DNA from 2 places in the Blautia difficilis genome. Region 1 is predicted to be linked to the other one. Evidence: riboswitches for the same ligand, from Rfam matches in the RefSeq annotation. Region 1 holds a riboswitch; the other holds the start of a gene.

Region 1 (3,428 bases):
TTGGGGCCAGAATGGGGCAGGAGCTGTTTGAAATGACCAGTAAAGCTATGCCCCTTCCCGTAGAGAATGATACCTGTGTGCATAACCGCTCTGTGGGAAATATACTTCCACCGGAGGGTGCTTCTTTTGATGAACTGATGGACTGGTATGCATGTGAGATCCTGGGGCAGATTCCATGTATGCGTATGATGGACCCCACAGGCCGTAAGAAGCTTTATAATGATCCGTCTGTTGCAGGAATTATTTATCATACAGTGAAGTTCTGTGATTTTTACAGCTTCGAATATGCTGAGATTAAGAACCATACAGATGTACCTCTTTTAAAGATTGAATCAGATTATACTATTCAGAGCAGTGGTCAGCTTCTTACCAGGCTGGAAGCTTTTGCAGAGAGTATTCAGCCTGAAACACTGGAGCAGACCATAGAGGTCGACACAAAAGGAGAGAGAAAAATGGGAAAAGGCTATTTCGCAGGGATTGACAGTGGTTCTACCAGTACAGATGTGGTGATTTTAAATAAAAATCATGAGATTGTAACCAGTATTATCCTGCCTACAGGAGCAGGGGCTGCCATCGGAGCAGACCGTGCCCTGGCAGAAGCATTGAAGGAGGCCGGATTGCAGAGAGAAGATATTGATGCGCTGGTTACTACCGGATACGGACGTACAGCTATTAAAAATGGTGATAAGAGTATCACAGAGATCACCTGTCATGCAAGAGGTGCGCATTTCCTGAATCCGGAAGTCCGTACTGTTATTGATATTGGCGGACAGGACAGCAAGGTGATCCGACTGGATGAGAACGGTGCAGTTGCAAACTTTGTTATGAATGACAAATGTGCGGCAGGAACCGGACGATTTCTGGAAATGATGGCACGTACCATGGAAATGAATCTGGATCAGATGAGCGAATGTGGGCTGGAATTCAAAGAAGATATTACAATTTCCAGTATGTGTACAGTATTTGCAGAATCAGAAGTTGTTTCCCTGATCGCCCAGAACAAAGCAACAGATGACATTGTCCATGGTCTGAATAAGGCGGTTGCTGTAAAAACCGCAGCTCTTACCAGACGTGTGGGCGGTGAGGAGAAATATATGATGACCGGTGGTGTTTCTAAGAATAAGGGCCTGGTAAAGACACTGGAAGAGAAGCTTGGAACAAAGCTGGTGATCAGTGACAAGGCACAGCTATGCGGTGCACTTGGCGCAGCACTGTTTGCGGCTGATATGGCTGATGTATAAAAATTATTTAAATATCCAGGGATTTTACAAGGTGGAAATCTCTGGAATTTTTGTTACTGTTCACTCCGTTCTCAGTAACACGCTTCGCGATGCACAGAATTTATGCTATTCGCATAAATTCGCGCGGTATGTCTCGGGATTTTGGCATTTTCATGCCAAAACACCTCGCGGGATAGTGACGTGTGAACAGTAACGAATTTTTATACTTTTTTTATAAAAGTTTAATTTTCTATTGACGAGTTCAAATTTAAGAGCTATAGTATACCACAGTAACAGCAAATTAACGAGGTGAAGTTTGCAGGAAAGAGGAAGCCACACAAAAGGCTATACCCGCCGAAGGAGTAAAACTCTCAGGTTCCCTGGATGCAGGGAAAAACTGCAAATGGATCGTTTCTCTGGAGACACCCGTTAGATCGGGGGCCGAAGGTGCAAATAACATGGAATGTGGATAACTTCCCACAACTGGTTATCTGATCCGTGTTTTGAATCTCTCAGGCAAAAGGACAGAGGATGCTTTATCATCCCTGCTGATTCATTTTAAATATATGAACAGTATTTTCTGAACTTCTGATTTTTGAAACGGTCTGTTATTACTTTGTTTCCCAGCTGTACAATATATTACACTTTTTAAAAGAAAAAGGAGATTTATTATTATGTGGGAAGCGATCAATTCTTTTTTGACAACAGTAGACGATCTGGTCTGGGGCGTGCCCCTTATGGTCCTGATCATGGCAGGTGGTATCCTGTTAACTGCCAGACTCGGACTTCTTCAGATACGAAGACTCCCCCTTGCATTAAAATGGATGTTTAAAAACGAAGAAGAAGGCGATGGTGAGATTTCCAGCTTCGCAGCTTTATGTACAGCACTGAGCGCTACAATCGGAACCGGCAATATCGTCGGTGTTGCAACTGCTGTCTGCGCCGGTGGTCCCGGAGCTTTATTCTGGATGATTCTTGCAGCATTCTTCGGAATGGCAACAAAATTCTCCGAAGGTCTTCTTGCAGTAAAATACCGTGTGGTAGCAGAAGACGGTCACAGCCTTGGCGGTCCTTTCTATTATATTGAGAAAGGAATGGGAACAAAATGGAAATGGCTTGCAAAGATCTTTGCATTCTTTGGTGTATGTGTAGGTCTTTTCGGAATCGGTACATTCAGCCAGGTAAATGGTATTTCCAGTGCAGTTCAGAACTTCTTTGATCCGAACAAATCAAACTGCGTAAATATTCCGTTCCTTGGAGAGTATTCCTGGGCAGTTGTAATTTCTTCCCTGATTCTTGCAGCCTGTGTTGCAGCAATCCTCATCGGAGGTCTGAAACGAATTGCAACAGTCAGCCAGATTATTGTACCGTTTATGGCGGTGATTTATCTGATCTTCAGTGTTGCGCTGATTCTTTTAAACATTACAGAGATTCCGGCAGCAATCGTTACAGTTGTGAAGGGAGCCTTTAATCCGTCAGCAGTGACAGGCGGTGTGGTAGGAACAATGATCGTATCCATGCAGAAAGGTGTGGCTCGTGGTATCTTCTCAAACGAAGCAGGTCTTGGTAGCGCACCTATTGCAGCAGCAGCAGCTCAGACAAAAGAGCCTGTACGTCAGGGCCTTGTAAGTATGACTGGTACATTTATTGATACGATCGTGATCTGTACAATGACAGGTCTTTCCATCGTACTGACAGGTGCATGGCAGGTAGAAGGTCTGGAAGGTGTTCAGGTAACTACTTATGCATTCCAGCACGGACTTCCGATCCCTGGACAGATTTCAGCATTTGTATTAATGATCTGTCTGGTATTCTTTGCATTTACTACGATTCTTGGATGGGATTATTACAGTGAAAGATGTCTGGAATATCTGACAAACGGACATAAGAAAACAATCCTTACATACCGTTGGCTTTACATTCTGGCAGTGTTTATTGGACCGTATATGACAGTAAGTGCTGTATGGACGATCGCAGATATCTTCAACGGACTGATGGCGATTCCGAATATGATCGCATTGTTCGCATTAAGCGGAGTGATTGTAAAAGAAACAAAAACATTTTTTGCAGCAGAAAAGCATAAAATGTAAGAAATCAAAAGTAATAAAAGAACAGAAAACAGTAAATCCTCTGATTATGGAATTTATAGCAATCCTGATCAGAGGATTTTTTTGCTTGCGTTTGCTTGATTATGACTTTATTTTGTGC
Region 2 (3,428 bases), on a different contig from region 1:
TCGGTAAGACCGATCACAGTGATTTCTCCTTCGTTTTTAACCCATTCATGTGATTTGGAATAACGTAATGTTTCTGGATAATTCATAATAGATCCTCCGTAATTTTATTTGAAATTATTTTTTGGTTTTTGAATAGAAGGGAAGAGAGACAACTTCCATCTCTACTTTCCGGCCGCGTACGTCCGCGGTAAGTCTGGTGCCGACTGCGGCATATGTTTTGTCTACCAGTGCCATGGCAATAGGATATCCAAGGTAAGGTGCGTGGGTGCCGGAAGTAGTCATGCCCACCTGGGTATCGCCGGAGAAGACTGGCATGTGTTCTCTTACAATGCCGCGTCCGGTGATTTTCAGCCCTACGCGTATACGTGTGGGTTCGCTTGATTCCAGAGCTTCTTTTCCAATAAACTCTTCTTTGGAAAATTTCACGCAGAAGCCAAGTCCGCTTTCCAGAGGTGTGACTGTCTCATCCATTTCATGTCCATACAGAGGCATGCCGGCTTCCAGTCGAAGTGTGTCTCTGGCTCCCAGTCCACAGCAGATCAGACCTTCGTCTTTTCCTGTTTCCAGCAGAAGCTCCCACATGTTGGCTGCATCTTTGGCATCAAGATAAAGTTCATATCCTGCAGATCCGGTATAGCCGGTTTTGGAGACTATGCAGTGCATACCACCGATAGTGCGATCAAAACAGGCGCTGTAGTATTTTACCGGGAATTCGTCTTCCGGAAGAAGTTTTGCCAGGATCTCATGGGCTTTTGGTCCTTGTACGGCAATCTGGGCAACAGAATCGGAAATGTCTGTGAGTGTGGCTCCTTCCACATCCTGCTCATGGGTTTTCATCCATGCAAAATCTTTATCCCTGTTGGCTGCGTTCACTACGATAAAATAATGCTCATCCCGGACCTTATAAACGATCAGGTCATCTACGCAGCAGCCGTTTTCATAGCACATGAGGCTGTATCTTGCCTGACCGTCATACATATTTGTGAAATCATTGGTCAGCAGATGGTTGAGCAGCTTCAATGCTCCGGGGCCTTCGCAAAGAATTTCTCCCATATGGGATACATCAAAGAGACCACAGGCTTCCCGGACTGCCATATGTTCGGCAATCACGCCAGTCTGGTACTGGACGGGAAGAAGATATCCTGCAAAAGGAACAATCTTGCCTCCGTGTGCCTGATGGGTGGCATAGAGCGGTGTTGTTTTTTCCATAGGTGATTCCTCCTTATCATATACATAAAAAAGCGCAGAACAAATAAATACTTGTTCTGCGCTCTGTCATCTTAACCTGAAAGATTACCCGAAATTTTGTGATCGGTTGCTTCTTCGGTGCAACTTTATGTTGCTTTCCAGAGGTTCGTCGGAAACTGGTCCATTTGCCTGAGAGTTCTTCATCCCCTTCGGCGCGCATTTTGCGTCTCTCCCAGTTTCGTCATTCGATATCTTGAATTGCCTTCATGCTAACATAAAATACCAAAAACGTCAACAGAAAATATAGACTTTTATTAAAAAATTACTAAAAATTTGAAACATATTTTCTTTATATTGGACAAAATTAATAGTATAATGTTATAAAAAAGAATAAATTTTGACATGTGCGTTATTCTGGATTTGTTAGAAATTATCTTATATAATACAATCATTATAAAGGAGACCATGAAAGGGAGGAAAAAGAATGGCTAAATATGTAATGGCTCTGGATGCAGGAACAACAAGTAACAGATGCATCCTGTTTAATGAAAAGGGAGAATTGTGCAGCGTTGCACAGAGGGAATTCACACAGTATTTTCCAAAACCAGGATGGGTTGAACATGATGCTGATGAGATTTGGGCAAGTATGCTTGGTGTAGCTGTTGAAGCAATGAATATGATCGGGGCAACCGCTGAAGATATTGCAGCAATCGGTATTACGAATCAGAGAGAAACTACGATTGTATGGGATAAAGAGACTGGCGAACCAATTTATCATGCCATCGTGTGGCAGTGCCGCAGAACTTCTGAATATTGTGACAGCCTGAAGGAAAAAGGACTCATTGATAAATTCAGAGAAAAAACAGGTCTTGTTATTGATGCCTACTTCTCAGGAACAAAGGTAAAATGGCTCCTGGACAATGTGCCGGGTGCGAGAGAACGGGCGCAGAGAGGGGAATTACTATTTGGTACAGTTGAGACCTGGCTGATCTGGAAACTGACAAAAGGTGCAGTTCATGTAACAGATTATTCTAATGCTTCCCGCACGATGCTGTTCAACATCAACACACTGGAATGGGATGAGGAGATCCTTGCAGAGCTGGATATCCCCAAATGTATGCTGCCTGAACCAAAACCTTCAAGCTGTGTATACGGAGAGGCAGATATATCTTACCTTGGCGGACCTATCCCAATTGCAGGTGCTGCCGGAGATCAGCAGGCTGCTTTATTCGGACAGACCTGTTTCAATGCAGGAGAAGCAAAAAATACATATGGAACAGGCTGTTTTCTTCTTATGAATACCGGTGAGAAACCAATCTTTTCAAAAAATGGTCTGGTAACAACCATTGCGTGGGGACTGGACGGAAAAGTAAATTATGCGCTGGAAGGCTCCATCTTTGTAGCAGGTGCTGCGATCCAGTGGCTGAGAGATGAACTTCGTATTATTGAGTCCGCAGCAGATTCAGAATACATGGCAAAGAAAGTAAAAGATACAAACGGATGTTATGTGGTACCTGCATTTACCGGACTTGGCGCACCGCACTGGGATCAGTATGCAAGAGGAACTATTGTAGGAATCACACGTGGAGTTAACAAATATCATATTATCCGTGCAACCCTGGAATCTCTTGCTTATCAGGTAAATGATGTACTGGAAGCAATGAAAGCAGACTCAGGGATTGATCTGGCAGCACTTAAGGTTGATGGAGGAGCAAGCGCAAATGATTTCCTGATGCAGACACAGTCTGATATTATCAATGCACCGGTTAACCGTCCTCAATGTGTGGAGACAACAGCAATGGGTGCTGCTTATCTTGCAGGTCTGGCAGTGGGATACTGGACAAGTAAAGAAGATGTTGTTAAAAACTGGGCAATTGATCAAACGTTTGAGCCGAAGATTTCTGATGAAGAAAGAGAAAAACGTATCAAGGGCTGGAACAAGGCTGTCAAATACGCTTATGGATGGGCAAAAGAGGATTAGTGATTAAGGAGTGATCTGGGAATGTATGATGTAATAATTATCGGAGCCGGAGTTTCAGGTGCGGCAACAGCAAGAGAGCTATCACGATACAAAATAAAAGCCTGTGTAATTGAAAAAGAAGAGGATGTATGTTGCGGCACTTCCAAGGCAAACAGTGCTCTTGTCCATGCCGGCTATGATGCTGCTGAAGGATCACTGAAGGCAAAACTGAATGTCAGGGGAAATCAGATGATGGAACAGCTTTCCCGGGATCTGGATT

What was found. A riboswitch is a leader RNA that binds a small molecule or an ion and turns the genes downstream of it on or off. The one in region 1 is predicted to bind glycine.
Region 2: another riboswitch for glycine. It lies ahead of gcvT (glycine cleavage system aminomethyltransferase GcvT); the one in region 1 lies ahead of H8Z82_RS04925 (alanine/glycine:cation symporter family protein).

What each region holds. Positions count from the first base shown of each region.
Region 1 covers NZ_JACOQG010000005.1:66,490-69,917, forward strand. Annotated here, with positions in the region: gene H8Z82_RS04920 (acyl-CoA dehydratase activase) at 1-1,241, shown strand, start outside; glycine riboswitch at 1,627-1,758, shown strand; gene H8Z82_RS04925 (alanine/glycine:cation symporter family protein) at 1,895-3,310, shown strand.
Region 2 covers NZ_JACOQG010000004.1:112,947-116,374, reverse strand. Annotated here, with positions in the region: gene gcvH (glycine cleavage system protein GcvH) at 1-86, opposite strand, end outside; gene gcvT (glycine cleavage system aminomethyltransferase GcvT) at 115-1,209, opposite strand; glycine riboswitch at 1,356-1,433, opposite strand; gene glpK (glycerol kinase GlpK) at 1,673-3,169, shown strand; gene H8Z82_RS04355 (NAD(P)/FAD-dependent oxidoreductase) at 3,191-3,428, shown strand, end outside.